DNA from 4 places in the Mesorhizobium sp. M0496 genome. Region 1 is predicted to be linked to each of the others. Evidence: predicted binding sites of a transcription regulator. Region 1 holds the regulator's gene; each other region holds the start of a gene.
What was found. The regulator PhoB, encoded in region 1, activates phosphate uptake and scavenging genes when phosphate is short. The targets are predictions, from matches to a motif close to TGTCATNNANCTGTCAT.
Positions count from the first base shown of each region.

Region 1 (8,022 bases):
ACGGCGCGGCTGCGTCGAGGCCTATGCCGGCAACTACGCCATCTGGCGCAATGCAAGGCAATTGGGTGAGGACGCGGAACCCGTCGCCGATGTCAGCGACGCCGACATGCGCGCCTTGGCGACCGCGGCCCGCGAACGGGATGGGCCTGAGCGCGAGGCCTATCGCAAGGCCGGCGAAGCGCTCGGCTACGGTCTCGGCAGCCTGTTCGCCCTGATCGATCCGGCCCCCGTCGCCATGGTCGGCGCCAGCGCCGCCGCCTTCGACCTGATCGAGCCGGCATTGCGCAAGGCGATTGCCCAGACCGCCGGCGGCCAGCATTCGAAGTCGATTTCCTTCGACACCGAGCCGAACGAATTGCCGCTGATCCGCGAAGGCTGCGCCATGCGCGCGCTGACCTTCGTCGACCAGGAAATTTTCGCGCCCGGCGCGCAGGCGCGAGGGAGCGCCGGAAAGAGTGTTGCGTGAGGACCAGGGTCAAAATTGCGCGGTCCGCAACATCTACCGCTCCGTGAAAGCGCGAGCGAAGGAATCAAGCATCGGCCGTGCGAGATACTCGAAGAAAGTCCGGTCGCCAGTGCTGATGAACGCTTCGACCGGCATTCCAGGGTAAAGCTGCTCCACTTTCACGTCGGGCGGCAGGTTGGCGGCAATCTTCAGCTTGGCGCGGAAATAGGGTTCATGCGTACCCTGGTCGATGAGCCGGTCCGCGGAAACCTGTGTCACGATGGCTGATATCTCAGGGGTGAGCCGCATGTTCAACGCGGACAAGCGCAATTTTGCCGGCTGGCCGACACGAACCTGGTCGATGTCTTTCGGCGGCAGCCGTGCATCGACGATCAGGCCCGATGCCGTAGGCAGGATCTCCATGATCTTCTCGCCGGGGGCAATCACGCTGCCCTTGGAATTGTAGGTGGACGACACCACGATGCCCGCCGCCGGTGCCTTGATCGTCGTCCGCCGCAGCACTGCCTCGGATGCGCGCATCTGTTCGTCAATGTCGGCCAGCGAAGAACGCACCTCGTCGAGCTTCGTCAGGGCTTCCTCCACGCGTTGCGTGGTCAGGCGCTCGATCTGCTCCTGGGCTTCGACGATCTGGGTGCTGGCCGATGCAAGATTTGCCTCCAGCGCCCCTCCCTGCCCGACGAGATCGGCCTCGCTACGCAAAAGCTGCGAATATTCAGTGCGATTGGTGAGGCCCTTGTCCAACAGGCCGGTCTTGATGCCGAGTTCTTTCTTCACGACTTCGGCCTGTTGCTGAATGGCCTGTTTCTGGGCCTGCAACCCGACAACAGACTGGCGATGCATGGCAACTCGCTGCGCGAGGATCGATTGTTCCGATCGAAACCGGGCGAGCCTGGCGTTGAATTCCTTCTGCTGTTCTCGAACCAGAGCCTCGAAATCGTGCTGGAACGGTGCTGGCGCGGCCACTGTGATTGGGGCAAGCTGATCCAATCCGTCGCGTTCCGCCTCCAGCCGCGACGCGCTGGCCTTCAACGCGATCGACTGTCTCGTCAGCCGGTTGAGTTCGGCTTGCGCGGCTGTTCTATCCAGCAGGATCAGATCCTGGGCCTGCTGCACGCGATCACCTTCATGGACCAGCAACTCTTGGATGATGCCGCCCTCAGGATGCTGGATGAGGATGTTCCCGCCTGTCGCCGAGATGGTGCCTTGCGTGATAACCGCGCCGGACAACGGTGCACTGACCGCCCAATAGCCAAAGCAACCCACCAGTATCGCTATTGCCGCGTATCCGGCGAATGCCACCCGCCGGATGTCGGTGCGTGCTGTGCCTTCCCAGGCGAGGCTCTGCGCTGTCATCTTCTACGATCCAAAGCGGACGCTATGAGGGGTGCTGCGGACCGTCGTGGCAAAAGACCCTGTCACCGCCATGCTGCGCTGTGGAGGAAGGCCGTTGCCGGCAATCGGCTGCCGCAACACGTCGCCGCTTGGACCGAAGGCTTCAATCACTCCAGCGCGCAGAAGCATCACGCGGTCGCAGGCCGCGGCGATCGAAGGGCGGTGCGTTACTGCGATTGTCGTAATGCCCGCCGCTTTCGCGGCGGCAAGCAGTTCTTCGAGCGCGGCTTCGCCGCTGCCGTCGAGATGGGTACTGGGCTCATCCAGAACGAGAACACGCGGATTGCCGTAAAAAGCGCGCGCCAGTCCGATCCTTTGGCGTTCGCCACCCGACAGTGTTCTGTCCGACGGACCTATTCTGGTCTGATAGCCGTCTCGCTGCTCCAATATCAACTCATGCGCCCGGGCATTCTTTGCTGCCTCGACGATCGAGGCGTCATTTGCATTGGGTTCAAAGCGGGCGACATTTTCCGCGATCGATCCGGGAAAGAGCTCCACCTCCTGAGCGAGATATCCGATATGCCTGCCAAGCTGCTTCTCGTCCCAGCTTCTGAGGTCGGAGCCGTTGATCCTGACGCAGCCGCTGGTCGCCTGGATCGCACCGACAAGCAATCTCGCCAGGGTGGACTTGCCGGCTCCGCTCGGGCCTATTATCGCCACCGCTTCGCCTGCGCCGATGTGGAAGTTCAGTCTCTTGATGATGGGTTCGGTGCCGGGCGGGGCGTTCGGCGCGACAAAGATCAGGCCCTGCACGACAATTTCGCCGGACGGATCAGGCAAGGTCAGTTTTTGCGCTTGTGCCGGCTGGGCGGAAAGCGCCTTGTCCAACCGCTTCCACGATCGTCTGGCGTCGACGATCTGCCTCCATGACCCGATCAACTGGTCGAGCGGCTGCAGCGCGCGGGACGACACCAGGGAAGACGCGAAGATCATCCCGGCCGTCATCTTCCCTTGCAGCACGAGCCATGCTCCGACACCCAGTATCGCCAGCTGAAGTATCATGCGTACGGCTCGCGACGTTCCACTGAAAATCGCGTTGGCCATCGACGAACGGTCATGCAGGACTAGCGCCTCCGCCACGTGCCTTCCCCACACTCGCGCGGCGTTTTGGACCATGCCCATGGCACGCAGCGTCTCCGCATTCCGGGCAAAGGCTTGCTCCGACAGGCTGGCAACAGCCGAGCGTTCCGCCGACAAGGCGTCATTCCTGCCGGTGGCAAACTGATTTGCCACAACCAGCGCAAGCAACAGCGCAGATCCCGCCAGCGTAAGCCAGAACAGCAAAGGATGGATGAGGTACAACAGGGCGAGGAAGAACGGAGCAAACGGCAGGTCGAACAAGACCGCCGCGCCGCGTGACCTGATGAATGCGCATACCGAGGCAAGGTCTCGCAGTGGATTCAGGGCTGCTCCGCCGGCGTACTTAGCCTCAAGCGAGACGGCGAATGTCCTCGCGCCCAGTCTGTTATCGACAGTGGCTGCAACGCGCTGCGTGTAAACGGAGCGGACCGCATCGAGGAGGCCGAGAAAGGCGAGCGCGAGAACCGCGATAGCAGAGAGGTAAAGAAGCGTCTCGACGCTGGAGGAAGGCAGGACGCGATCATAAACCTGCAAGAGATAGAGGGGGATCACCAATAGCAGGATGTTGATGAGGAACGAGAAAACACCGACATCGGCGATGGCGCGCCTCAAGACTGCCCGCAGACCAGACTGTGCAATCATTCCCGCGCTCCTAACGGCTCATGGCCCCAACATGAGGGCGTCGCTTAGACCGAATGGTCGCCGGCGATGTCCAAGGGGTGGTGCTGCAGGTCGTCCAGCGTATAGGCGCGGATGTAGTCGATCTTCATCTCCGCCGGCGTAGCCAGATGGTCAGGAGGCTGGCCAGCAATGCCGCCCACCGCGAGATCGGCCAGCATATACATGGGATCGTGCATGTCGGCGGGCGTCGCCGCTTGAGCGACCTTAACACCATCGTAGGTCCAGACGAGCTCATCCTTCGTCCAGAGCAAGCCATAGGTGTGGAAACCGTCGGTGTCCGCAACGTTCACCGTGGACGAAACCTTGGTGTGCGCTCCCGTCTCATTGGTATGCGCCGTCATGTAGAGCGTGTTCGGGTCCTGGCCGCGCGTTTCGACAACGTCCAGCTCCGGCGGCCACGAGCCGTCTTCAGGAAGCAGCCAGAAGGCCGGCCAGGCTCCGGCCGTTTCGGGCAGGTCCGCCCGCATTTCGAAATAGCCGTAGGTTTGCGCGAAGGTGTCGTGGGTCGTCAGTATCCCCGAGGTGTATTCGTAGTTGTTGATCAGAGGCTTGATGTCCTCCGGCGCCTGCGCGGCGGTGATGGTGAGGACGCCGTTTTCAACGCTGAACGGGTGGACGGAACTCGTCGGGCCATAATTGGCGTCGATATACCACTGCAACTCGCCATTGCTGCTCAACGTGCTGCCGTTCGGCGCTCCCCACCAGAAATTGGAATTCCAGGTGCCGTCCTGCCCGTCCCGAAGGCTCAGCGTGTTGAAATCGTCGGAGAAGGACAAAGTCATGCCGGACTTGTCGATCGGAAGTTCGAACTGGGTGGGCTGCAACTTGTCGATGGTCGTATTCTTGAACACCAGGATCTCGTCGGATCCGAGGTTCAGCATCACGTTCGATTCCACCTGGACCATCTGTGAACGGACGGCATCGAACGAAGTGAAGTCATACCCGTTAAGGCGGACCGCATCGGTCGCACCGAAATCGAAGATAAGATCACTTCCATTTCCTTTGGAGATGGCGAAAGTATCGGCGCCGTCACCACCGATCAGGACATCATTTCCCTTGCCGCCATCCAGCGTCTGATGACCCGATCCGCCCTTGATGATGTTGTCCAACGCATTTCCGAACGCATATCGATTGGCGCCGGTAACGACGAGGTTCTCGAAATTGTCGGGGAGCTTGTAGCTCATCCATGTGTCGATCGTGTCGATCCCTGCCCCGGGATCTTCAACCACCTTATTGTTGGTGGAATAGAGGTGATAGTAGTCGTCGCCGGCGCCACCGTAGATCGTGACATTGACGCCGGTGTCTCCCCAGAAGGAGTCGTTGCCGGAGGTGCCATGCAGTTCTGGCCCGGACCCGGTGGCCGAGAACCAATGAGTGGAAGCGCCGGTGTAGGGAAGGGGGATGCCTTTGGCGTTTAAGACCGTGCTCATCAGAAATCCTTCCTCATGGTGTCCGACCTGGTCAAATCATTCGGCGCAAAGTCCGGCGACCGCTTTCAAAGCAACGTTGCAAAGAACGAGATCGTTCCACGGAATCGTCATTCGATCCGAGATCGTATTGAATATTCGGAGTACACACAATGAATAAAGAGCAGAGAACCTGCTGTAGGTTGAAGTAAATTTAATAAAATTGTGTATTTATGCAAAATACACATCCTATATATAAATTAACTCAAATTAATTCTTGAGTGCGCGGCTTGTTGGTCGGAGTCTGCGGGCAAGATGGCGATGTGACCGACTAATGCGTGTCGCTGGCCGTGCTTCCTGCCGCCAGCCGGGGCACATAGAGAGTTTGGGAGATCGGAGAACGCCAGAAGCTGCCTGTCGCTTTAGCCCAAATGCGGTCATTCGAAAACTGATGGGGATGACCGCTCCTGGCGTCACGTGCTCGCTCCCCATCGATGAGACGAATGCAACATTCCAGCCTTCGCGGCCGTTGGCGACCGCCTGCTAATCGAGTTTTCCTGGTCACGATCTATCGGGACGGAACAGGCACCTAATGCATGTCGCCCAAAAGCGACCTCGGTTTTGGGAAAACGACATGCATAAAAAACAAACACCTAAAGCGCGTCGCCTGAATCCGTTCAACCGCGACGCGCTTTAGTCTTCCCTAATCGCGTAGCCTGCCCCACGAATGGTCCGGATGACATCGGGCATGCGGCCATTGTTGACCGCCTTGCGCAGTCGGCCGACATGCACGTCGACCGTGCGCTCGTCGATGTAGATCGTCTCGCCCCAGACATTGTCGAGCAGCTGGCTGCGCGAGAACACGCGGCCGGGATGGCGCATCATGAATTCGAGCAGGCGGAATTCGGTCGGTCCGAGCCGAATCTCGCTCTTCTTGCGATAGACCCGGTGCGATTCACGATCGAGCACGATGTCGCCGACCTTGAGCACGCTGGACAGCACTTCCGGCTTGGCGCGGCGCAACAGCGCCTTGACCCTGGCCATGAACTCCGGTGTCGAGAACGGCTTGACCAGATAATCGTCGGCGCCGGTCGAGAGGCCGCGCACGCGGTCGCTCTCCTCGCCGCGCGCGGTCAGCATGATGATCGGCAGCCGCTCGGTCTCGGAACGCATTCGCAGGCGCCGGCAGAGTTCGATGCCGGAAACCGCCGGCACCATCCAGTCGAGCACCAGAAGGTCGGGAACGTTCTCCTGCAGCCGGATCTCGGCCTCGTCGCCGCGCGTCACCACCTCGACCTGGTAACCTTCGGACTCCAGATTATAGCGGAGCAGCACGCCTAGCGGCTCCTCGTCCTCCACCACCATGATGCGTGGCGCGATCATCGGCTGGTCACCCCTGTCATCATGCCGCCGGCGCGGACATTGCCGTCTCGTCCTGCTTCGGACGATTGGCGGGCAGCTGCGTACCGGTCAAAACATAATAGGCATTTTCGGCGATGTTGGTCACGTGGTCGCCGATGCGCTCGAGGTTCTTGGCGCAGAACAACAGATGCGTGCACGCCGTGATGTTGCGGGGATCTTCCATCATGTAGGTCAGCAGTTCGCGGAACACCGACGTGTACTTGACATCGATGCGCTCGTCGTCGGCGCGTAGTTTTGCCAACGCCTCGGCGTCGCGGGCAGCATATTCCTCGATGACGCCCTGCACCTGGATCAACACCAGTTGCGCCATTCCATCGATCGAGTGCGAAAGGTCGCGCGGCGTAACGCTGAGGCCGACAGTGCCGACGCGCTTGGCGATGTTTTTGGCAAGGTCGCCGATGCGTTCGAGATCGCCGGCCATGCGGATCGAACCGACGACATGGCGCAGATCGTCGGCCATCGGCTGCCGCTTGGCGATCAACGTGATGGCGCGATCGTCGAGCTCGCGCTGACGCGCATCCATGATGGCGTCGTCGGAGACGACACGCTGTGCCAGCGCGTTGTCGGAATTCAAAAGCGCCTTGGTCGCACCGCCGACCATCGAGCTGGCGAGATCGCCCATGTCGCTGATGAGCCTGCTGATCTGACCGAGATCCTCGTCGAAAGAAGCGACTGTGTGTTCGCTCATGATCCTGTCCCTCGTATGCCTGAACTCAGCCGAATCGGCCGGTGATATAATCCTGCGTGCGCTTCTCGCGGGGCGACGTGAAGATCTTCTCGGTGCGGTCGAACTCGACCAGCTCGCCCAGATACATGAAGGCCGTCTGCTTCGACACGCGCGCCGCCTGCTGCATGTTGTGGGTGACGATGACGATCGTGTAGTCGGCTTGCAACTCGTCGATCAGCTCCTCGATCTTGGCGGTCGACAGCGGATCGAGCGCCGAGGCCGGCTCGTCGAGCAGGATGACTTCCGGCTTCACCGCCACGGTACGGGCGATGCAGAGCCGCTGCTGCTGGCCGCCGGAGAGGCTGAGGCCGCTGGCGTTGAGCTTGTCCTTGACCTCGGTCCAGAGTGCTGCCCGCTTCAGCGCCTGCTCGACGCGACCGTCCATCTCGGACTTGCTGAGCTTCTCATAGAGCCTGACGCCGAAAGCGATGTTTTCATAGATCGACATCGGAAATGGTGTCGGTTTCTGGAACACCATGCCGATCTTGGTCCGCAAAAGGTTGAGATCCTGCGAGCGGTCGAGAACGTTCTGGCCGTCGAGCAGCACCTGACCTTCGGCGGTCTGCTTGGGATAGAGCTCGTAGATGCGGTTGAAGACGCGCAGCAGCGTCGACTTCCCGCAGCCCGAAGGCCCGATGAAAGCGGTGACGCTGCGCTCCGGCAAGGACAGCGTGATGTCCTTCAGCGCCTTCGACTGGCCGTAGTAGAAGTTGAGGTTCTTGACCTCGATCTTGGCCTTGGCGGTGGCCTCGGCGGCGATCGTCATGTCTGGAGACAACATCTGGCTCATTTGTCCTCTCTGCGTCCGGTCAGGCTGCGAGCAACGATGCTGAGCGCGAGAACCGTCA
Region 1 covers NZ_JAMYRC010000034.1:54,594-62,615, forward strand. The annotation lists gene NKI73_RS24630 (ROK family protein) at 1-466, shown strand, start outside; gene NKI73_RS24635 (HlyD family type I secretion periplasmic adaptor subunit) at 500-1,819, opposite strand; gene NKI73_RS24640 (type I secretion system permease/ATPase) at 1,823-3,580, opposite strand; gene eglC (endo-1,3-1,4-beta-glycanase EglC) at 3,625-5,049, opposite strand; gene phoB (phosphate regulon transcriptional regulator PhoB) at 5,719-6,408, opposite strand; gene phoU (phosphate signaling complex protein PhoU) at 6,428-7,135, opposite strand; gene pstB (phosphate ABC transporter ATP-binding protein PstB) at 7,161-7,964, opposite strand; gene pstA (phosphate ABC transporter permease PstA) at 7,961-8,022, opposite strand, start outside.

Region 2 (8,022 bases), on a different contig from region 1:
GCGGTGCTGGTCTTCTTCAGCGCGCATCGTGTCGAATCGCGCTGGAAATGGCTGCTCTGGCTCGACGCCGTCGGGCTCGCCGCCTTTTCGGTGATGGGCGCCGCCAAGGGACTGGCGATTACCGGTTCGCCGGTCGTCTCGGTCATCACCGGCGTGCTCACCGCCACGTTCGGCGGCATTCTGCGCGATCTCCTGGCCGGCGAGCCATCGGTGCTGCTCAGGCCCGAAATCTACGTCACGGCAGCCCTTGCGGGTGCCGGCCTCTATACACTTGGCGATCTTGCCGGACTGCCGCCTTTTACCTCGGACCTCGCCGGTTTTGCGGCGGCGTTCCTTGTGCGCGGCGGCGCGCTCAAATTCGGCTGGTCGTTTCCGTCCTACAAGGGCCGACCCGGCCGGCGGCCGGAAGATATTCCGTGAAGGAGCGAATAGCGAATAGGGAGTAGCGAATAGGGATAGCAGCCCGCAGGATTGCGGCGTAGTTCTCGCTATTCGCTATTCGCTATTCGCTATTCGCTATTCGCTATCACGCCGCGAAGCGCTGGGCTTCCCCGCCATAATAGTTGACGTAGCGGGCGCCGATTTCCTTGACCGGCATGACGACGAAGATGTCGACCGTCGAGAATTCGCGGTCGATGACGCAGCCATCGCCGATGCGAGCGCCAACGCGTAGATAGCCCTTGACCAAGGGCGGCATTGCCGCGATCGCCGCCTTGGTGTTGACCGCCTCGATCGGCATCAGGTCCATCGAGCAGTAACGCCCGGACACCGCGCGGACATCCCAGGCCGAATTCGTCCGGCAGTGATGGGCGAGGTAGGTGAGTGCCTCGGCATGCGCCGCCGGCACCGTGCCGTGGAAGGAAGCACAACCGGTCATCACACCGATTTCGTAATGGTTGATGTAAGCCCAGATACCTTGCCACAACGCCTCGATGGTGCGCTTCGAGCGGTATTCCGGCAAAACGCAGGAGCGGCCCAGTTCGAGAAAGCGCTGGCCGGGATGACGGGCGATGAGCTTGGTCAGCTCGAACTCACCCTCGGAATAGAACCCTCCGGCCGCGGCCGCGATTTCTTGCCGCAGCAGTCGATAGGTGCCGACGATGCGGCGATGTTCGGGGCCGGAAAGCGTGGTATCCAAAACCAGCAGATGGTCGCAGAGCGGATCGAAGCGGTCGGCGTCACGGCGGTCATGGGCCTGGAAAAGATCCTTCCTGGCGCCAAGTTCGTCGTAGAACACCCGGTAGCGCACTTCCTGCGCGGCCGCGATCTCGGCCTCGTTGCGGGCGAGCCGCACTTCGAGGTTGCCGATACGGCCCAGTGCTGCGCCCTTTATGACGGAATCGACGTTACGTCCGGCGAGCAAGGCGCTGCTGGCGTTCGGCCGAGTGTCACATTCCGGCATAACTGTATGCACGAGTGATTCTCCTTCGAGCCATCCCTCTTGGCACGGGGATACGGTGTAGGTGCAACAGGATTGTGACAGTACCGTGATACGACGTCGCGGGCAATACTTCGTCGGCTGGCGAATCCGATCAACCGGCTACGTTACGTGAGCGCGCAGCGTGGAATGGGCGGTGGAAAGCTCAGGCCGCGACGACCTGTCCCTCGACGGCATTGACCAGCGCCTCAGGGTCGAGCGGCTTGGTGACAAAGCCGCTGGCACCATGGGCCAACACCGAATGGCGGGTCTTTTCCTGGCTGTCGGCCGACAGCACCATGATAGGCACCGGCGGCACGGCGGTTTCTTCCTCATGGCGGCGGATGGCGGCAATCGCGTCCAGTCCGTCCATGACCGGCATGTGCAGATCCATCAGAACCACGTCGAAGCGATGCTTGTGCCCGGCACCCGTGACAGCCTCAACGGCGGCCTTGCCGTTGCCGACCACCTCGACGCGATGTCCGGCTTTCAGCAGCGTGGCGCGGGCCAGCATGGCATTGATGTCATTGTCCTCGGCGATCAGCACCGACAGGCCCCGCTGGCGGTTGCCGACGGCGCGAAGCGTCGGTGCGCCACGCTTTTCCGGTTGCGGCTGGGCGAGGCCGGGGGCATGGCTGCTCAACAGCACACGCAGAAGCGTTCCGCCGCGCACCGGCCTGGCCAGGAAGGTTGCGTAGCCGCTGGCGCGGAACTCGCCAAGCATGCCACGGTCGGTCGGCGCGATCAGCGTGATGGCCTCGCAGTCGGAAAAACCACTCTGGCGCAAGCGCTTGAGCAGCTTTCCGTCGCTTTCTTCCATGGCAGCATCGACCAGAAGCGCATCGCAGCCGGCGGCGAAGGGCGCGGCCTGCGCGGCGGTGGTGGCGATGTCGACCGTGCCGCCATTGGCGCGGATGGTGCGGGCGATGGCGTCGGCCTCGACGGCGTTTTTCGACAGGATCACCGCGCGCCTGCCCGAGAGTGCGTTCTGCCGGCCTTGCGGCGCTTCGGTGGCCGCCGTCGCCGGGATCTCGAAGACGAACTCGGATCCCTGGCCGAGCCGGCTGGATACCGAGATCGTGCCACCCATGGCGGCCACCAGGCGTTTGGAGATGGCAAGGCCCAGGCCGGCCCCGCCATGCGTACGTGTCGATGTGCCGTCGGCTTGCTCGAACTCCTCGAAAATGCGGTCCAGGTCCTCATCATGCAGGCCCGGACCGGTATCGGCGATGGTGAAGCATATGCGGTCGGTGGTTTCCGTGCGCGCACGCGCAACGCTCACCAACACGCCGCCGCTGTCGGTGAACTTGATGGCGTTGCCGATAAGGTTGAGCAGCACCTGCCTGACCTTGCCCGGATCGGCGGTGATCAACTGCGGTACGTCGGGTTCGACATGACAGCCCAGCCCAATATCCTTGGCGAAGGCGCGCGCGGCCAGCAATTCGATGATGTTGTCGGCGATCTCGCGCACCGATATCGGCTGCGGCTCCGGGTCGAAGCGCCCGGCTTCGATCTTGGAGTAGTCGAGCAGATCCTCGATCAGGGCAAGCAATGCGCTGGCCGAGGTCGAGACGGCGCCGACATAGGTCTGCTGTTCCGGCGACAGGCTGGTGTCGGCCAGCAGCCTGGCCATGCCCATGATGCCGTTCATCGGCGTGCGAATTTCATGGCTGACGGTGGCGAGGAAGCGCGATTTGGCCTGGCTGGCATATTCGGCCCGTTCGCGTGCGGTGATCAGTGACGACTCGGCGCGTTTGCGGGCGGTGATGTCGCGGGCGATGGCGCGATGCGAAACGGCGCCGCTGTCCTTTTCGCGTACCGACAGTTCGATCCACGAGAACCAGCGCGGCCCGCTCGGCGTGCGGATGGCGACATCGGTGGAACTCAGGCACTCGTGGTCGGAAAAGGCGGCATCGGGAACGACGCCGACATCGATGCCGAGTTCCGCCAGGGTCTTGCCGGCAAGGTCGCGTGGATCGGTTTCGACGAGATCGGCGAAGACCTTGTTGGCATAGACGATGTAGCCGTCGCGGTCGCGATGAATGACGAGGTCGCCAAGCGCGTCGATCAGGCCGCGAAAGCGTTCCTCGCTCTCCTGCATTTCCCACATGCGATCGGCCAGTGTCTCGATCTCGGCGCGGCTGCGGGCGGTGGTCTCGTCGAGAAGGGCAGCGGTGCGGTGTTCGCTCCGCATGACGCGCAGATCTATGGCAAGGCCGGCAAGGCCGGTGGCCAGCAATGCGATGCTGATGAAGACCGGCGCCCCGGTCAGATGCGCCAGGCCCGCCAGCACGATGATGGCGACGAAGGCGAGAAACGGAAGGCCTTCGCGCCTGGCGGGCTTCGGCTCAGGCACCAGCGGCGGCGCGGCTACAAAGCGCCGCGTCGACGTCGGCGCCGCACCGACGTCGTCGTCAGTGTCCGCCCCTTGGCTGCCGGATTCCGCGATCATGCGAAATCCTTGCCAGACAGAGATTATGGAAAATTGCGGCGGATCGTTCGAATTTTAGCGGATGGGCGCTTTTTGCCGCAGCTGCGGCGGATTTGCCATCAGGTGCGGCAATTCCGTCCGTCTTTTCCGGCGGTCGAGCGGGTTCACATGTCCACGACGACGCGGCCGCGGATCTTGCCGTCGACGATGTCGCGCGCGGCGTCGATGATGCCGTCGAACCCGATGGTCCTGGACAGGTTGGCAAGCTTCTGCAGATCGAGGTCGGTGCCGATGCGCCGCCATGCCTCGAGGCGGACCGCCTTCGGCGCCATCACCGAGTCGATGCCGAGCAGCGAGACACCGCGCAGGATGAAGGGGGCGACGCTGGTCGGCAGGTCCATGCCGCCGGCCAGCCCGCAGGTGGCGACCGCGCCGCCATAGGATGTCATCGAGAGCACATTGGCCAGCGTGTGGCTGCCGACGGCATCGATGCCACCGGCCCAGCGCTCCTTGGCCAGCGGCTTGGCCGGCTGGGCCAGCTCGTCGCGCGATATCACTTCGGCGGCGCCAAGGTTGATCAGATAGGGGCTTTCGGCATTGCGGCCGGTGGAAGCAATGACATGGTAACCGAGGCTGGACAGGATCGAGACCGCGACCGAGCCGACGCCGCCGGCCGCCCCCGTCACCACCACCGGCCCGCGATCGGGCAGGATGCCGTGCCGCTCCAGCGCCATGACGCAGAGCATGGCGGTATAGCCGGCGGTGCCGACGGCCATGGCGTCATGCGGGCTGATGCCGTGCGGCAGCGGCACCAGCCAGTCGCCTTTGACACGGGCGCGGCCGGCATAAGCACCGAAATGGGTTTCACCGACGCCCCAGCCGTTCAGGATGGCCTTGTCTCCGGCGCGCCAGTCGGGATGGGAAGACGAGATGACGGTGCCGGCGAAATCGATGCCCGGCACCAGCGGCCAGCGGCGGATCACCGGCGCCTTGCCTGTGATCGCCAGGCCATCCTTGTAGTTCACCGTCGTCGCCTCGACCGCGATGGTGACATCGCCTTCCATCAGGTCGGCTTCGGTGAGGTCGGTCACGGTTACCGACTGCTTTTTCTCGGCGTCGCGCGAAATGAGGATGGCTTTGAAGGTTTCGGACATCTCTTTCTCCTCTTTCTCCGCGATCTTGTTTGACGACATGGACTGTGCGGCGATGGCCGCACGGGGTCAATCTTTGGAAGGCTTGGCGTTTGGAGACCTGGGCTCGCGCCGCCAGCCGAACAGTTCGTCTAAGACGACCAGTGCCGCGCCCACGGAGATGAAGGCGTCGGCAAGATTGAAGACGGCGAAGGACCAGACCGGCGTGTGGAACAGGATGTAATCGATGACGTGGCCGTAGACGGCGCGGTCGATCAGATTGCCGAGCGCGCCGCCGACGATCAGCGCAAAGCCGGTGCGGGCGAGGATCTGGGACGGTGCGATCCGCGTCGCCAGGAACAGCACGAAGGCAACGACCGCAAGCGAAATGACGATCAGCCCGGTGTCGCCGAAGGACGAGAACATCGAGAAGGCGATGCCGGTGTTGTAGGTGCGAAACAGCGCCAGGAAGGGCACCAGGTCGAGCTTTTCCTGAAAGGCGAGACCGGTCTCGACCAGGTGTTTTATCCACTGGTCGAGCGCTATGGCCGCGACGACGAGCAATGCATAGGGAGACCATGATCTCACGGGTGGGCAACCTTCATTGCTGGTCCATGATTGGTTCGAGCTTCAGCGCGCCGCGCCGGATCTCGAACAGCATGATGCCGGTGGCAACGGCCAGATTGAGCGAATCGGCGCGGCCCGCTTGCGGAATCCTGAGCAGCCTGTCGCAACTCGCAGCCAGGCTTTCGGGCAACCCCTGCTGCTCGTTGCCCATCATCAGCAGCACGGGGCCGCGGGAAAAATCGACCGAACGGTAGTCGACGGCGCCTTTCAGGTGGGTGCCGGCGACGAGGCCTGAAAAGCCGCCTCGCCAGGCGAGGAAAGCCTCGGTCGTCGCTTTGGCCACCGGCACGGCAAAGATCGAACCCATGGTGGCGCGCACCGTCTCCACGGAAAAAGGATCGGTGGTGTCGCCGACCAGGATGATGCCCTTGGCGCCGACAGCATCTACGGTGCGGATGACGGTGCCGAGATTGCCTGGATCGCGCACCCGGTCGAGCGCCACCCAGACGTCGCCATTGTCGGCGCGGATATCCTTCAGCGCCAGGAATTTTTGCGAAAAGACGCCGACTACCATTTGCGGATTGTCGCGGCGGGTGATGGCGACCAGCACCTTTTCCGACACTTCGAGCACCATGCCGCCGGCGGCAACCGTGCGAGCGGCGACCTTCTCCACCGCCGCGTTGCCACGCCCGGCCTTGGCGAAAACCAATGTCCTGATCTGCCAGCCGAGATCGAGCGCATCGATGACCAGCTTCAGTCCCTCGGCCATGAAGGCGTTCTGCTGGTCGCGGAATTTCTTCTGCGCGAGCGCCTTGATGTCCTTGACCAGCTGATTGGCGAGGCTGGTGACTTCCTTCACCTGCCCGGGTGCGCCTGCATGCCGTTCGTTCATTCAGGCCACCCAACGCGAAAATAACGAGGTCGAAAGCGCCCGGCCGGCGGACTTTTCGCGGATGATCAGCTCACCCGATTCGACGTTGCCGCCCATGCCGGCAAAGGCATCGCGCATCAAGGCATGGATGGCGAAGAAGGAGGCGCGGATCGAATAGGCGGTCAGCACCACGGCAAGCGGTTTCGGGGTCAGGATCGCACGGCAAAGGTCGGTCAGATCAGGCAGGTCCTCGAACAATTGCCAGACCTCGCCCTTGGGGCCGCGGCCATAGGCCGGCGGATCGAACAGGATGATGTCGTAGCGGCTGCCACGGCGCTCCTCGCGCTCGGCGAATTTCACTGCATCGTCGACGATCCAGCGGATCGGCTTGCTGCCAAGGCCGGCCATCTCCTGGTTCTCGCGGGCCCAGCCGATCGCCTTCTTCGAGGCATCGACGTGGGTGACCTCGGCGCCGGCGCGGGCCGCCACCAGCGAGGCGAGGCCGGTATAGCCAAACAGGTTCAGCACCTTGACCGGCCGCTTCGCCGCGGCGATCAGCCCGGCCATGTGGTCCCAGTGGGAGGCCTGCTCGGGGAAGACGCCGACATGGCGAAACGAGGTGAAACGGCCGAGATAGTCGATGCCGTCATGCTTCATCGGCCAGGTCTCGCCGAGCGGCGTCTTGGGGAAACGCCAGCGGCCGATGCCTTCTTCGTCGGTGTCACCGGTGAAGACGGCGTCGGCGCGCTCCCAGTCTTTTGCCGGCAAGGCCTTTTGCCAGATCGCCTGGCCCTCGGGCCGCACGATCCGGTAAGGGCCGTATTGTTCGAGCTTCTGCCCGGCGCCGCTGTCGAGCAGCGCATAATCGGCATTGGGCGCCACTTCGAGGATCACGGGAAGATGTTCTGTGGGCAGGGCGCCTTCGCGGCGGCCAAGGACGCGCGGCGCCGATTCCGGCTCGGAACGATTGTCCGGCTTCGCCTCGTGCCGCTCGCGCGGTGGCGCGTCCGGTCTGGCAGGAACCTGGCCGGTACGCGGACGTGACACGTCCGCCGCACCCTTGGCGGATGGATGCGGACGGTTGTCGCGGCGTTTGTCGCGAAAAGACTTCAAGCGGGGGCAACTCCGAGCGGCGTGGCCGCTTTTGACATAGGGCAACCGGCTTCGCAACCAAGTCCGACACGCCGGCCTTTCCGGTTTATGTCGGCCGGCGATGGACCAATGTCAAAGAAACAGGCAAATCTGCTGGATGTCCCGCTCCGAACGCCTGCTCGACCTGATCCAGACGCTGCGTCGGCACCGCCGGCCGGTGAGCGGGCAGGCTCTGGCCGATGAACTCCGGATTTCGATCCGCACGCTCTACCGCGACATCGCGACGCTGCAGGGCCAGGGCGCGCCGATCGAGGGTGAGGCGGGGCTGGGCTATGTGCTCAAACCCGGCTTCATGCTGCCGCCGCTGATGTTCAGCGATGAGGAGATCGAAGCCATCGTGCTCGGCTCGCGCTGGGTCGCCAAGCAGCCGGACCAGCGTCTCTCGGCCGCCGCCGCCAACGCGCTGGCCAAGATCGCCGCGGTGCTGCCGGACGATTTGCGCGAGGATCTCGAC
Region 2 covers NZ_JAMYRC010000031.1:48,998-57,019, reverse strand. The annotation lists gene NKI73_RS23435 (trimeric intracellular cation channel family protein) at 1-420, shown strand, start outside; gene olsB (l-ornithine N(alpha)-acyltransferase) at 527-1,402, opposite strand; gene NKI73_RS23425 (ATP-binding protein) at 1,584-3,869, opposite strand; gene acuI (acrylyl-CoA reductase (NADPH)) at 4,013-5,002, opposite strand; gene lspA (signal peptidase II) at 5,069-5,566, opposite strand; gene NKI73_RS23410 (TrmH family RNA methyltransferase) at 5,580-6,437, opposite strand; gene NKI73_RS23405 (RsmD family RNA methyltransferase) at 6,438-7,529, opposite strand; gene NKI73_RS23400 (helix-turn-helix transcriptional regulator) at 7,666-8,022, shown strand, end outside.
Region 2: the regulator PhoB is predicted to act here: its motif matches at 1,466-1,482, upstream of olsB (l-ornithine N(alpha)-acyltransferase).

Region 3 (8,022 bases), on a different contig from region 1:
TTCGCTGGCGCTGATGATCGCGGCGACAGCCTGCTGCGGCGTGGTGGCGGCGCTCGGCTATCGTGGCGGGCTGCAGGTGGTGAACGAGATCGCGCCGCAGGATCGCCGCGCCGAAGTGGTGTCCAGCTTCTTCATCTGCTGCTTTGTCGGCAACGCCTTGCCCGTCATCGGCATCGGCGTCGTGTCGACCTATGCCAGTCCCGTTGCCGCGAGCCTGGCGTTTGCCTGCATGATTGTAGCCTTTGCGCTGCTGGCGCTGGGCTTCGGACTGAAACAAAGGCGGTGATATCCGGACATCCAGCGGGGGGCGGTTGGCCAGCGGGGACGGTTCAGCCGTTCGGCGTTTCAGGCGAAAGATGCGCGCGTCCGCGCGGCACGCCAAGCCCGGTGTCCGGCGGCTCGCCGGCGGCTGGCCTGTCCTCGATCATGTGCATGGTGCGCCAGCGACCGAAGCGGTAATAGGCCGCGGCCAGCACGAGCGAGGTGATCGAACCGGCCGGGAAACTCCACCACAGCGCTTCCTCGCCGATCACGCCACGCATGAAATAGGCAAAGCCGGTGCGCACGACCAGCACCGAGATGACCAGGATGATCAGCGGCGGCATCACGGCGCCCGTGGCGCGCACCGTGGCAAACAGCACGATGGTGATGCCGAACAGGATGAACGACCACGACGCGACAGTGTTGATGTGGACAGCGATGTCGATCGCGGCACTGTCGCTGCTCAGGAACAAGCTCAGCACCGAGCGGTCGAAAACCGACAGCACGGCAACCAGCGCGCCAGTCAGGACCAGATTGAAGCCGACGCCGGAGGCGGCGATGCGGCCGATCCGGTCCCAGCGCCCGGCGCCGACATTCTGCGCCGCCATCGAGGAGACCGCGGCACCGATGGCGAGCGCCGGCATCTGGATGTAGGTCCATAGCTGGGCAGCAATGCCGTAGGCGGCGGCGACCTGCGAACCGTAGGAATTGACCATGCCCATCACCGTCAATGCAGCGGCCGAGATGACGATCATCTGCAGGCCCATCGGCACGCCCTTGAAGACGACGATGCGCAGCAGGGTGGGGTCGGGCCGCAGCAGAGCGAGGTTGGCGCCGGCCAGCCGCAGCGGATGCTTGCGCACATAGAGCACGATCAGAATGGCGATCACGCTCACCGTCTGGCCGATCAGCGTGGAGGTGGCGGAGCCCGCGATACCGAGTTCGGGAAATGGCCCGATGCCGCGGATGAGCAGCGGGTTGAGGACGATGTCGAGGACGACGGCCAGCGCCATGAAAAAGAAGGGCGTGCGTGAATCGCCGGCACCGCGCAGCACGGTCATGACGAAGGACAGAAGGTTCATCATCGGCACGGCCACGAAGATGATGCGCAGGTAGGAGCGGGCCAACGGCAAGGCATCGGCCGGCGTGCCCAGCGCGCCCAGGATGGCGTCGACCCAGATCCAGCCGCAGACCGCGAACACCACAGAGACGAGGAAGAAGAAGGTGGCGCTGGTGCCGACGATGCGACGTGCCTCCGGCAGGTCGCGGGCGCCGACCGACTGGGCCACCAGGATGGTCGCAGCCATGCCGATGCCGAACACCGTGCCGAGGATCAGGAACAGGACGAGGTTGGCATTGGAGGTGGCGGTCAGCGCCGATTCGCCGAGGAAACGGCCGACCCAGACGGCGTTGATCGACCCGTTGAGCGACTGCAGCACGTTGGAGCCGAGCACCGGCAGCGCGAACAGCAGAAGTGTGCGCGGGATCGGGCCGCTGGTCAGGTCGCCGGTACGCCGGCGCGAGGGCATTTTTTCGTCCATGACGGGCAACTCGGCGAAGGTTAATCTCAAGAGCAGTTCACCGTTTCACGGAAACGGCGAACCGCTCTCTTTGTTTCGACGCAATTCCGGACGGAAAACCGCTACGCACTTTTCCTGGAATTGCTCAAGTCCGGTCCGCGATGATTGCCGACTCCACTGGACAGGTCATGCCTTGATCTAATCATGTTCTCAAAACTTCAGGAATGGGATATTGATCCTCGATGCGTGGGGCCGCATTCCTACTAGATCTTGGATAGACCGGGGGGTTCATGTCCGATATTCCGCTGTTTTTCTCGCGCCTGAACCGGCGCGCGTTCCTCGGTGCGTCCGCCTTGGGCGCGGCCTCCGTGGCTCTTTCGGCGTGCACCACGACGGACGTGGCGCCGCCGCCGGTGGCTGCACCGCCAAGCGATCCGGCTTTCGGCGATGCCGCAAGCATGTATGCGGCGCGCGTCGACGAGGGCTATCAATTGCCGGCAATCCCGGTCGCCAAGCTCGATCCGAAGTTCGTGCGCCAGATCGTGTCCGACCCGACCGGAGAGAGACCCGGCACGATCGTCGTCGATACCTCCGAGCACTTCCTCTATCTGGTGGGCGACGGCGGCAAGGCTATCCGCTACGGCGTCAGCCTTGGCAAGGCCGGTTTCGGATGGACCGGCAGTGCCGTGGTTCAGGCGAGGAAGAAATGGCCGGTCTGGACACCGCCTCCGGAAATGATCCAGCGCCGGCCGGAACTGGCGAAATACAAGGATGGCATGCCGCCCGGCCCGCAGAGCCCGCTCGGCGCCCGCGCGCTGTATCTCTTCCGCGACGGCAAGGACACGATGTACCGGCTGCACGGCACGCCGGAGTGGGATTCCATCGGCAAGAATGCATCGTCGGGCTGCGTGCGCTTCATGAACCAGGACATCATCGACCTTTACAGCCGGGTCAACGGTGTCGCACAGGTCTTCGTGCGCCCCAATTTGTCGGCAGCCGGCAAGATCATGGCCGTTTCGAGCAGGACCGCCGAGCCGATCGATGCCGGCGTGCCAAGGGATGCGGAGATGTTGAAATAAGTGCCTTCGCGGCATTGGTGATCGTGGACAATCGATTTGAAGGCGGACGCGCTCGGCGCGTCCGGCGTCGTGTTGTCGTTACTTCTTGGCCAGGCCCGGCAGCGTGACCTGATAGACCAGGAACATGGTGTCGACATCGGCGCCGTCCTCGGCCTTGTAGGGCGCGCCGACCTGGAAGCCGTCCTGGGCGAGGAAGTCGTTGTCGTTGGCGACGAACAGGAAATAGTCGTCGGGCAGCTTCGGATCGAGAACGCTGACCACCGACATCGCCTCCCACTTCTCCGACAGGTTGTTCTTGTCGTTCGGCGCGCCATTGTGCAGGCCGAAGCGGCCGAGTTCGGCACTGTCGTTGATGTCGATGAACGGCGTCAGCTTGGCCGGCGTCACCGACGGGTCGAGCACGCCCTTGGGCGCCATCGGCTTGTCGGCGGCATCGAAGGCGCCGCCGGCGATGTCGGTGGCGGCCGAGACGTCGACGACGAAGATCTGGCGCACCAGCGAGGTGTCGCCTTTCAGGCCCTGGCCGTTGCCGCTGTCGCGCGCCAGCAACAGGAAGGTCTGATCCGACAACGCCACGATCTCGCTTTGCGCGGCGATCTTGGTCTTGCCCTTGGCATCCTTGAACACCGGCAGCGGCACGACATACTCATGCGCGAGCTTGAGATGGCCGAGGTCGGATGCGTCGTAGACCAGCGCCCTGGTGTTCTGGCGCGTCGCGGGCGAATCGCCGCCATCCTGCCGGGGCGCGGACTGCAGCACGGCGATCAGGAACTTGCCATCAGGCGTCATCGCCATGCCTTCGAGTCCCTGGTTGTTCTGGCGGCCGGTATCGGGATCCTTCGGATCGGGCTCGGCGGCACCCGGACCCGGATTATCCGAGGCGAAGTTCGGCGCGCCGTGGCGCATCGGCACGAGAGCGGCGGGCGGCTGGGTCGCCGACAGCAGATGGCCGTCGGCGGAGAACCGGTAGATGTTCGGGCCGTATTCGTCGGAGATGAACATCGAACCGTCGGGCAGCCGCACGATCGCCTCGTTGTCGAGCGCCAGCTTGCCATTGGCTTCGGGCAGGATCGGCATGGGGCCGCTTGCCGCGCGCACGCCGTTGAGCGGATCGAGGCCGGTAGCGTCGGCGCCCTTGTCGTCGGTGAGAAGCATGGTGTCGGCAAGCGTCGCCTTGACGCCCGTCTGCTCCTGGCCGGCGGCGGGTGCGGCACCTGGAGCTACCGGGGCAAACTCGACGCCGATCGTATTGAGGCGCGGTCGGTAGTCGGTGGTGCCGACGACATTGTAGCCGCGGTCCGGCAGCAGCCAGAGCGAGCCTTTGTAGCCGGCGGCGTCATGCGTCCAGCCTGATGTGTCGATCGCCATGCCGGAGCCCGAGCCGAACGTCTCGCCGAACTTGTCGCGCTGAGCGGCCGGGATGCGGCCGACGCCGACCAGCCCCTTGTTGACGAGGCCGCCGACGGTCGCGGTGCTGTCGGCGAGCGCCGGCGTCAAGGCGGTGAACAAGGCCAGCGCGACGCCGAGCGACGCGGTTCGGTACAGGTGTTTCATGGATAATCCTCTTTGTGACAAGCCGGAGCGGCCGCAGGACGAAAAAAGCTGAAAGAGGTGCGACATCGACGATGCCGCGCGCGCCTCCCCGAAACGCGGTCTACGGCGCGAACATGATGCTTGCGTGACAGCGCACGATGCATGCCCGCCGTCTTCTCCAGGCGACGACAAAAACATGTGCTTGACGGAAAGAATTGATCACCTCGTGCGGCTCTGGTTGGCGAAAAGCGGTGAGCTCGCACGGCACTGGACACTTATGTACAGTACATATATGGTCCAGCCTTCGGACTAACCGTGGAGGGGAAGCCTTGAAGTCGCACTACCGCGCAGTGGTCATCGGAGGTGGCGTGGTCGGGGCCTCGGTCCTCTATCACCTGACGCGTTTTGGCTGGAGCGATGTGGCGCTGATCGAGCGTGCCGAACTGACGGCCGGTTCGACCTGGCACGCGGCGGCCGGGTTCCATGCGCTCAACGCCGACGCCAATGTGGCGGCGCTGCAGGACTACACCATCAAGCTCTACCGTGAACTCGAAGCTGAATCCGGCCAGAATGCGGGCCTGCATATGACCGGCGGCGTCAACATCGCCAGCGATCCGGCGCGTTGGGAGTGGCTGAAATCGGCGTGGGCGGTTTTCCAGTCGGTTGGCATCGAAACCGCTCGCCTGGTGACGCCGGAAGAAATCAAGGAAATCTGTCCGATCGTCGACGTCGCTGGCGTGCTCGGTGGGCTCTATGATTCCAACGAGGGTCATCTCGATCCCTACGGAACGACGCACGCCTATGCCGGTGCCGCGAAAAAGCGCGGCGCGGACGTCATCCTCCGCAATCGAGTCGTCGAGCTGAAGGCGCGCGCTGACGGCCGCTGGGATGTCATCACCGAGCAAGGCACCATCATCGCCGAGCATGTCGTCAACGCCGGCGGGCTGTGGGCAAAGCAGCTTGGCCGCATGGCCGGCGTCGACCTGCCGGTGACGCCGATGGAGCACCATTATTTCATCACCGAGGACATTCCGGAGGTTGCCGCTCTCGACAAGGAACTTGGGCTTGCCGTCGATCTCGACGGCTTTTCGTATCTCAGGCAAGAGCGCAAGGGCGTGCTGCTAGGCGTCTACGAGCAGAACCCCAAGCACTGGAACATGGATGGCGCGCCTTGGGACTACGGTATCGAGCTGATCCCGGAAGACATCGACCGCATCAGCCCCGAACTCGCCAAGGCGCATGAGCGCTTTCCTTGCCTGGCGACAGCCGGCATCCGCAAATGGGTCAACGGCGCCTTCACCTTCACGCCGGACGGCAACCCGATCGTCGGGCCGGTGCGCGGGTTGAAGAACTATTGGGTCGCCTGCGGCGTCATGGCCGGCTTCAGCCAGGGCGGCGGCGTCGGCAAGTCGCTGGCCGAGTGGATGATCTACGGCGAACCGCAGGCTGACATCTTCGGTATGGACATCGCTCGTTACGGCGCCTTTGCCGCCAACCGGGAATATCTCAGGCAGACGACGCGTCAGTTCTATTCGCGACGCTTCGTCATGACGTTTCCCAATGAGCGGCTGCCGGCCGGCCGGCCGCTGAAACGCCCCGGCGCCTATGACGGCATGAGCGCGGCGGGATGCGAATGGACGGCCTCATGGGGGCTGGAAATCCCGGCCTATTTCGCGCCGATGGGGTTTACCGAGAACACGACGCTGCGCCGTTCCAATGCCTTCGACATCGTCGGCGACGAGGCGCTGCAGGTGCGGAGTGCCGCCGGTCTCGTCGATATCTCGGCCTATTCGCGCTATGCGGTGTCCGGGCCCGGCGCTGAAGCATGGCTTGACCGGCTGCTCGCCTGCAAGCTGCCGAAAGCAGGACAGGCGAGGCTGGCGCCCATGCTCGGCCATGACGGACGGCTGAAGGGCGATCTCACCGTCTTCAACTGGGGCGGCGGCTACTGGCTGATGGGCTCCTACTATCTCAGGGAATTCCACATGCGCTGGTTCGAGGCTCATGCGGCGGAGAGTGTCACCGTCGCCGACCTGTCCGACACAATGAGCGGCTTCCTGCTGACCGGGCCGAACGCGCGCAAGATCCTGGAGCGCACGACGCATCAGGATGTTTCCGGTGCAGCACTGCCATTCATGGCTTGTGGAGCATTCGACATCGGCATGGTGCAGGCGCGTGTGGCGCGGCTGTCGATCGCGGGCGAACTCGGCTTCGAAATCAGTTGCCCCGCAACCATGCATGCCACACTGCGTGAAACGCTGCTGGCCGCCGGCGAGGATCTCGGCCTTGCCGAAATCGGTTATTATGCGCTCAACACGCTACGGCTGGAAAAGAGTTTTGGCATCTGGTCGCGTGAATTCACTCAAGGGTATACGCCCAATCAGGCTGGGCTCGACCGCTTCATCGCTTTCGGCAAGGGTGATTTCACCGGTCGCGAAGCGGCGTTGAAACAGCGGGAGGCCGGCAGCAGCCAATGCCTGGTGACGCTGGAGGTCGATGCGCTCGACGCCGACGCCAGCGGCTTCGAGCCGATCTGGCACCAGGGCCGGCGCGTCGGCTTCGTCACGTCGGGCGGCTATGGCTATACGGTCGGCAAGAGCCTGGCGCTGGCGCTTGTCGACCGCGATTTCGCGGGCGAGGGCACCGCGGTTTCGGTGCATGTCGTGGGTGAGGAGCGGCCGGCCCGTGTCATCGCGGCCTCGCCCTACGATCCCCTGGGCAAGGCGATGCGGCAATGAGGAGGATTTCTGATGGTCGATGACGCGGCACGGGACAGCAGGCGCGAACGCCGGCGTGGACGCACGGGCGAGGCCGGCAGCGAAAGCAGCCGCCGGCCCAATTACCATTCGCTGAAGAATCCGTTCCTGCCGCAGCCGATTTTTTCGGACGATCAGGTCGCCGCCATTCACGACACGGCGCTGCGGGTGCTGGAAGAGCTCGGCATCAAGGTGCTGCTGCCGCGGGCGCGTGAGCTTTTCGAGCGCGCCGGCGCGCTCGTCGATCCCGACACCGACATGGTGCGCATCGGCCGTGACATGGTGACGGCGGCACTGGCCTCGGCGCCGAAGTCGATTCACGCCCATGCCGGTTCCCGCGCGCGCGATCTGACGCTCGAACTTGGCTCGATGGCGTTCCTGGCCGGGAGCGGAGCGCCGAATGTCACCGACCTCGAACGCGGCCGGCGGCCGGGGACACTCGCCGATTTCGAGGACCTGATACGACTGGTGCAGCATTTCGATGTGCTGCATATGCTCGGACCCTGTATCGAGCCTCAGGATGTCGACAACCGCTTTCGCCACTATGCCGTCAATCGCGCGCAGCTGACGCTGTCGGACAAGTTTCCGTTCGTGTTCGCACGCGGCACGCCGCAGGTCGAGGACGGTTTTGCGATGCTGCGGCTGGCGCGCGGCCTGTCGCAGGACCAATTTCTGGCGAACGCGCATTGCTATACCGTCATCAACACCAATTCGCCGCGCCAACTCGACATTCCGATGGCTCAAGGCATCATCGATTTCGCCCGCGCAGGCCAGGTCTCCGTCATCACGCCGTTCTGCCTGGCGGGTGCGATGGCGCCGATCACGGTCGCCGGCGCGCTGACGCTGCAGCATGCCGAGGCGCTGGCGGGGCTG
Region 3 covers NZ_JAMYRC010000036.1:13,799-21,820, forward strand. The annotation lists gene NKI73_RS25200 (MFS transporter) at 1-286, shown strand, start outside; gene NKI73_RS25205 (MATE family efflux transporter) at 330-1,802, opposite strand; gene NKI73_RS25210 (L,D-transpeptidase) at 2,072-2,860, shown strand; gene NKI73_RS25215 (esterase-like activity of phytase family protein) at 2,939-4,414, opposite strand; gene NKI73_RS25220 (GcvT family protein) at 4,723-7,131, shown strand; gene NKI73_RS25225 (trimethylamine methyltransferase family protein) at 7,144-8,022, shown strand, end outside.
Region 3: the regulator PhoB is predicted to act here: its motif matches at 4,528-4,544, upstream of NKI73_RS25215 (esterase-like activity of phytase family protein).

Region 4 (8,022 bases), on a different contig from region 1:
AATGTCCGCCGGCAATGCCAGGCTTTCGAGCAAGGGCACGATATAGACGCAGCCGGTCTCCAGCACCGCGCCCTCGGCCAGGTCGATCTCGTGCAGCTGCAGCCGGTCGAGCTTTTCCGAAACCTTGTGGTTGGGACCCGGCAGGAAGGAGGCACGCACACGCCAGGCCTTGTCGCCGAGCCTGAGATCAAGGCTGGCCGGCTGGATCTGGTCGGCATCGAGCGCACGCGCCGACTTCAGCGCGCCGGACTGGAACAGCGCCGAGATGTCCTGATCGGGAAGAATGCCTGTCTGCCGCAAGGCTCTGCTCCTAGAGGGCAGGCTTTTTCGGAACCTGCTTGGTACAAACCTCTTAATGAAGCCGGCAATTGACGCAAGCGTGGCACGGGTCTAAAGGGTCATTATCCCGTGGTGATTTGGCCGGTCGGCTTGCAGCCACGTTAAACAAGTCGCTAAAGGACCGTCGGGCCGCAAGGCCGTATGGACCGGTTGCGACTTTCGCGGCCGGTTTTTTTGTGTCTGGAAGAAGAGCGATGAGCACCAACAAGCGCAACTGGAAGCCTCAGACGGCACTCGTGCACAGCGGAACGCTGCGTTCCGGTTTCGGCGAAACGTCGGAAGCGATTTACCTCACCCAGGGCTACGTCTACGAAACGGCGCAGGCCGCCGAAGCCCGTTTCAAGGGTGAGGAGCCGGGCTTCATCTATTCGCGCTACGCCAATCCGACCGTCGACATGTTCGAAAAGCGCATGTGCGCGCTGGAAGGTGCGGAGGACGCCCGCGCCACCGCCTCCGGTATGGCTGCGGTGACGGCAGCGCTTCTGTGCAGCGCCAAGGCCGGTGACCATATCGTGGCGGCGCGCGCGCTGTTCGGCTCCTGCCGCTGGGTGGTCGAGACGCTGGCGCCGAAATACGGCATCGAGGCAACACTGGTCGACGGCACCGACATCGCCAACTGGGAAAAGGCGGTCAAGCCGAACACCAAGCTGTTCTTCTTGGAAAGCCCGACCAACCCGACGCTGGAAGTCGTCGACATCGCCGCGGTTGCCTCGCTTGCCAATTCGATCGGTGCCAGGCTGATCGTCGACAATGTCTTCGCCACGCCCTTGCAGCAAAAGCCGCTGCAGCTTGGCGCCCACATCGTCGTCTATTCGGCGACCAAGCACATTGACGGCCAGGGGCGCTGTCTCGGCGGCGTCATCTTGTCGGACAAGAAGTGGATCGACGAGAACCTGCACGACTATTTTCGCCACACCGGGCCTAGCCTGTCGCCTTTCAACGCCTGGACGCTGCTGAAGGGCTTGGAGACGCTGCCGCTGCGCGTACGCCAGCAGACGGAAAGCGCAGGCCGGATCGCGGATTTCCTGGCCGAGCGGCCGGAAATCGCCCGCGTCATCTATCCCGGCCGGGCCGACCACCCGCAGGCCGATGTCGTCAAGAAGCAGATGTCGGGCGGCTCGACTCTGATCTGCCTGGACGTCAAGGGCGGCAAGCAGGCGGCCTTCGCCCTGCAGAACGCGCTCGACATCGTGCTGATCTCCAACAATCTCGGTGACGCCAAGAGCCTGATCACCCATCCGGCGACGACGACGCACAAGAATTTGAGCGACGAAGCGCGTGCTGAACTCGGCATCGGGCCGGGCACGCTCAGGCTGTCGGTCGGCCTGGAAGACACCGACGATCTGCTGGAGGATATCGCGCAAGCGCTGAAGGCCAAATAGGAGGCCTTTGGCTTTCAGGCGCCGGATGGCGTCTCTTCCAGCTCGGCCGCCTTGGTGCCGATCGTCATCGCATTGCCGCGCCACTCGACGGCACCGCCGAGCCAGCCGCGCGCCCACATCGCCGGCAGAATCAGGTCGCGCATTGCCATCGCCGCGACCATGCGTGGCGACAGGTACCAGCCCTTTGAGCGGGCCAGAATGCACTCGGGAAGGTAGAAGGCTGCCAGCACGGCAATGGCGGTTGCCCAGAGGCTGAAGCCGGCGCTTGCCGTCGCAATCAGCGCCAGCACCAGCGGCACCACCGCGCCAGTCAGGATTTCAGGCGCGAAGAACAGCGGGAAGGTGACGCGGCGCAGGCGAGCCCAACGGGCCTGGCGCGACCAGATCTCGCCAAATGTGCGCAGACCGAGCGGCTGCTCGAAGGGCGCGGCGACGAGATTGACGCGCAGGCCGAGGCCATTGACCAGCTTGGTCGCGGCGGCGTCCTCGGCGATCTCGGCGGCCAGCGCGCGGATGCCGCCATTGGCATCGAGCATCGGCTTGTTCCAGAGCATGCTCTTGCCTTGGGCAAAGCCAAGGCCAAGCGCCTCGCCCGAATATTGCCAGCGTGCCTGCAGCGTGTTGAGGAAAGCGCATTCGACTTCAGCCCAGAAGCCGGCCGGCCGCGAACCGATCGGCGTCGAGCAGACAAGGCCGGTGTCCGGCCGCCATGCAGCCATCAGGTGCTGGACGTAGTCTCTCGGCATCAACACGTTGGAATCGGCCAGGATCACCCAATCGTGCCGCACCGCTTCCCAGCCCTTGACGCAATTGTTGAGTTTCGGATTGGCGCTGACGCGGTCGTTGCCGATCAACAGCCGGGCCGGCACCTTGGGAAACAGGACAATCGCCCTGTTTATCAGTTTGACCACCGGATCGTCGGCATGGGCGACGCAGAAGACCAGCTCGTAGCGCGGCCAGTCGAGCGAAAAGGCGCGCTCCAGCGTCTCGTGCGTGAAGGGTTCCACGCCACGCGACGGCACGACGATCGACACCGGCCGCGGCTTGCCGACGGGCGGCGCTATGATGCGGCGCCGTTTCAGACGCGACGCGGCAAGCACGATGCTGGCGAGATTTGAGAGGATGAGAGCAGTTGAAAGCGCGGCGGCTATGAGAGTGAGTTCCATCGAGATCCGGTAGCTCCAGGAAAGCCGCCCACCAGAACAATCTAGGGGCATGACGACAGATCTCAACAGTTCGACAGAGCGCCCGAGTCGCGCGGCATTGATCGGCACACACCATCATTGACCATTGTCACGTGTCACTTAAATGACATTCTTGGCCGGCACCTGCACGTCAGACCGCGATGATAGGATGCGTACCGTTGACCGGCCACCACGAAGCGCCGAAAGTTACAGGATTGTTTTGGAGCCGCTTATGTACAGCGCCGTCACGCGCAACATCGAAGTGCAGGTCAGGCCGTTCTATCTGGAGGACCGCTCGGATCCGTCCGAGAACCGCTATGTCTGGGGCTATCAGATAACGATCGACAATCAGTCGGACGACTTCGTGCAGCTGTTGTCGCGCTATTGGCACATCACCGACGGCACCGGCCGGGTCGAAGAGGTACGCGGCCCAGGCGTCGTCGGCGACCAGCCCGAACTCAATCCCGGCGACAGCTACCAATACACGTCCGGTTGCCCGCTCTCGACACCGTCCGGCATCATGGTCGGGCACTACACGATGCGCAACGAGCGGGGCGAGACGTTCGACATCGCCATCCCCGCCTTTTCACTCGACCTGCCGGGGACGCGGCGGACGGTGAACTAATTTGCCTCGCCGGCCGCGAGGCAGCTGGCGAGGCGTGTTTTTCTCTACTGAGCCGCAAATTCCGCCGGGTCGAAGTCGTATTGCTTCGAGCAGAATTCGCAGGCGACGTGGATGCCGCCATCTTCGGTGCTGTCCTTGATCTCCTGCGCGGAGAAACCCTCGAGGATGCCGCGGATCTTGTCCCGGGAGCACGAGCACCGGTCGGCGACCGGAACGCCGCCAAAGACGCGCACGCCATGCTCGTGGAACAGCCTGTAGAGCAGCCGCTCGGCGCCGATCGTCGGGTCGATCAGTTCGGTCGGCTCGATGGTGCCGAGCAGCGCCAGCAACTCCTGCCAGGAATTGTCGGCCGGATCGTGGATCTCCTCGCGCGGATCGCCATCGCCGCCCGGCAGGTCCGGCACGCGCATGCGCTCTGGCGATTGCGGCAGGAACTGCGCCAGGATGCCACCGGCGCGCCACTGCTCGCGGGCGCCGCCAGGGCCGGGCGTCAGCAGCTTGGCCACCGAAAGCCTGAGATCGGTCGGAATCTGCTCCGACTGACGGAAATAGGTGCGTGCTGCATCTTCCAGCGTCTCGCCATCGAGCTGGACGATACCCTGATAGCGCTGCGTGTGAGCGCCCTGATCGATGGTCAGCGCCAGCACGCCGGTGCCGAGCAGGGTCTGCTGGGACGTTTCGCCCGCCGCGACCAGCGCTTCCAGCCGGTCGGCATCGAAACGCGCATAGGCGCGCAGCGCCGAGGGCGTGGAAAAATCCGCGACCAGCATGTCGACAGGCCCATCGGTGCGGGTCTGCAGGATGAACTTGCCCTCGAACTTGAGCGAGGTGCCAAGCAGCACCGTCAGCACACAGGCTTCCGCCAGCAGGCGGGCGACCGGCTCGGGATAGTCGTGGCGGCTAAGGATAGCGTCGAGCATTGGCCCGAGCTGGACGGTGCGGCCGCGCACGTCGAGCGGGCCGACCTCGAAGGGCACGACGTGATCGTCGCCGGCGTAGCCGAATTCGCCGAGTTTGGGGTGATGTTCAGTCACTTGATAGGTTTCCAACATAACAAAGCTCCAGGGCGCGGCCATGCCGCCCTGTCGGGAGCATGCGTCGAAACGCGCTTGATTTGCGTGATGTGGCGCAAATAGGCATCACACCCCGGCAGATCAAGCTCCCAGGGCTCAAGCGCCGAGACACCAGGCGAGCACGGCCTTCTGGGCGTGGAGCCGGTTCTCGGCCTCGTCGAAGACCACCGAATGCGGCCCGTCGATGACCTCGTCGGTCACTTCCTCGCCGCGATGCGCCGGCAGGCAGTGCATGAACAGCGCGTCCGGCTTGGCCTTGGCCATCAGCTTGGCATTGACCTGGTAGGGCGAGAATACGTTGTGGCCGCGGGCGCGATGCTCCTGGCCCATCGACACCCAGCAATCGGTGACGATGCAGTCGGCCTGATCGACGGCTTCCTCGGGCGAGCGGGTGAAGTGCAGCTTGCCGCCATGCGCCTGCGACCAGTCGATATGCTTCTGCGCCGGCTCGCTGCCCTCGGGCACGGCGACGTTGAGGTTGAAGCGGAACTGGGCCGAGGCTTCGAGCAAGGAATGCAGCACATTGTTGCCGTCGCCGGTCCACGCGATGGTCTTGCCGGCGACCGGACCGCGATGCTCTTCGAAGGTCATGATATCAGCCATCAGCTGGCAGGGATGGGTGTCGTCGGTCAGTCCGTTGATCACCGGAACGGTAGCGTTCTCGGTCAGCTCCAGCAGCCGCTCATGCGAGGTGGTACGGATCATGATCGCATCGACATAGCGCGACAGCACCTTGGCGGTGTCGGCGATGGTCTCGGAACGGCCGAGCTGCATCTCGGTGCCGGTCAGCATGATGGTCTCGCCGCCAAGCTGACGCATGCCGACGTCGAAGGAGACGCGCGTGCGCGTCGACGGCTTGTCGAAGATCATCGCCAGCACCTTGCCTTCGAGCGGCTTGGTCCGCTCGCCGGCCTTGAGGCGTGCCTTTCGCACCACTGCATCGTCCAGCATGAAGCGCAGATCGCCTTCGGAGACGGCGGAAAGATCGGTGAAATGGCGAACTGACATCAGCAATGGTTCCGGGATTACTTCGCGGCGGCGGCGGCGAGGGCCCCCGCCAGGCCCTTGGCGCCGGCGCGGATGCGGTTGAGCGCGTCGTGGATCTCGGCGTCGGTGACGGTGAGCGGCGGCAACAGGCGAATGACGTTGTCGCCGGCCGGAACCGTAAGCAGGTGCTGGTCGCGCAATGCCATGTTCACCTTGGTGTTGGGCATGGCGCATTTGAGGCCGAGCATCAGCCCGGTGCCCCTGATGTCCTCGATGACCTCGGGAAACTCGTCGGCGACCGACGCAAGCCCCTGCTTCATCAGCAGCGCCTTGCGCTGGACGTCTTCGAGGAAGCCGTCTTCCAGCACCACATCGAGCACGGCGTTGCCGACCGCCATGGCCAGCGGGTTGCCGCCGAACGTGGTGCCATGCACGCCTGCGGTCATGCCGACGGCCGCTTCGTCCGTGGCAAGGCAGGCGCCCATCGGGAAACCGCCGCCAATGCCCTTGGCGATCGCCATGATGTCTGGCGTAACCCCTGACCATTCATGCGCGAACAGCTTGCCGGTGCGGCCGATGCCGCACTGGACCTCGTCGAAGATCAGCAGCAGGCCGTGCTGTTCGCACAATTGCCTGAGCCGCTTCAGCGATTGCGTCGGCACCGGACGGATACCGCCCTCGCCCTGCACCGGCTCGATCAGGATGGCGGCCGTCTCCGGCGTGATCGCCTTTTCGGCGGCGTCGATGTCGTCGAAACCGACCTGATCGAAACCTTCGACCTTGGGGCCGAAGCCTTCGAGATATTTGTACTGGCCGCCGGCCGCGATGGTCGCCAGCGTGCGGCCATGGAAGGCGCCTTCGAAGGTGATGACGCGGAAGCGCTCGGCGTGGCCGTTGACGAACTGATAGCGCCGCGCCGTCTTGATTGCGCATTCCAGCGCCTCGGCGCCGGAATTGGTGAAGAACACCTTGTCGGCGAAAGTGGCGTCGACCAGCCGTTCGCCGAGCCGGCTCTGCCCCGGAATCTCATAGAGATTGGAGACATGCCAGAGCTTGGCGGCCTGTTCGGTGAGTGCTGCCACCAGGTGCGGATGGCTGTGGCCCAGCGAATTGACGGCGATGCCGCCGGCGAAATCGAGATATCGCTCGCCCTTGTCGGTAATCAGCCAGGTGCCTTCCCCGTGGTCGAAGGCCAGGGGTGCGCGAGCAAAGGTCTCGTAAAGCGCCGAACCGCTCATTATATGCGTCTCCGGTACCGGAAAATCAAAAAAGCCGCCAAAGCGGCGGCCTGTGCGGCTTATCGTGTTTTTCGGCCATGAAGTCAACGAAAACGTCGCGTAGTGCCGCGCGGCAAGCCCTCTGACGAGACGCCGGCTCATAAGCGACCGGGCAAGTTGGGGAAAACCGAAAAAACCGATTCGTGTTGCACTTGGGACTCTTGTCACCGAGTCAGCGCATAGAGTAGTTGTAGACGAGAAATAACTAGATTTCGTGCGGCGGACCTAATCACCAGATATATGTGGTGTCTGCCCCGGCAAATAGTGCCGGGTCGGGAGTGGATTCCGATTGCCGCACGCTTAGCAGGAGCGCGGTCTCATGAACTGGACTGACGAGCGGGTAGAACTCTTGAGGAAACTGTGGTCGGAGGGTCTGAGCGCAAGCCAGATTGCTGCGCAGCTTGGGGGGGTCAGCCGCAATGCGGTCATCGGCAAGGTGCATCGGCTGAAACTGTCGGGCCGCGGACGCTCGACCGCCGCGCCGGCACGCCAGAAGAAGGCGGCGCAAGGATCGACCGTTCAGAAATCGGTATCGCGCGCCGCAACCGCGACACGCCACGTCACGACGTCGATCGGCGCGACTGCGTTGCAGACGCAGTTCGACGCCGAACCGGTGGCACGCCACTACATCCGCCCGGTCGAGAATGTCGTGTTGCCGATCTCGCGACACCTGCAGCTCGTCGAGCTGACCGAGCGGACCTGCAAATGGCCGAACGGCGATCCGCTTTCGGAGGACTTCCATTTCTGCGGCAACGAGGCCGCCGAAACCGGCCCCTACTGCAAGTACCACGCCCGCGTGGCGTTCCAGCCGGCATCGGAGCGGCGGCGGAGCCGGTAGTTAGGGATTAGGCAGTAGGGAATAGGCAGTAGGGCAATATGCTCTGAACTTCTTACCCTACTGCCTACTGCCTACTGCCTACTGCCTACTGCCTACTGCCTACTGCCTACTGCCTACTGCCTACTGCCTACTGCCTACTGCCTGCTGCCTGCTGCCTACTCTCACAGCCATCCATTCTTGCGAAACCGCCAGTAGAGAAACGCGCAGATCAGCGCGATCGTGGCCAGCACCATTGGGTAGCCGTATTCCATCTTCAGTTCCGGCATATCGCTGAAATTCATGCCGTAGATGCCGGCGAGCGCCGTCGGCACCGCCAG
Region 4 covers NZ_JAMYRC010000011.1:112,901-120,922, forward strand. The annotation lists gene NKI73_RS12970 (2'-deoxycytidine 5'-triphosphate deaminase) at 1-300, opposite strand, end outside; SAM riboswitch at 399-476, shown strand; gene NKI73_RS12975 (O-succinylhomoserine sulfhydrylase) at 534-1,721, shown strand; gene NKI73_RS12980 (ceramide glucosyltransferase) at 1,736-2,887, opposite strand; gene apaG (Co2+/Mg2+ efflux facilitator ApaG/CorD) at 3,138-3,530, shown strand; gene NKI73_RS12990 (Hsp33 family molecular chaperone) at 3,575-4,606, opposite strand; gene argF (ornithine carbamoyltransferase) at 4,700-5,611, opposite strand; gene NKI73_RS13000 (aspartate aminotransferase family protein) at 5,629-6,828, opposite strand; gene NKI73_RS13005 (GcrA family cell cycle regulator) at 7,187-7,705, shown strand; gene NKI73_RS13010 (magnesium and cobalt transport protein CorA) at 7,867-8,022, opposite strand, start outside.
Region 4: the regulator PhoB is predicted to act here: its motif matches at 3,019-3,035, upstream of NKI73_RS12980 (ceramide glucosyltransferase).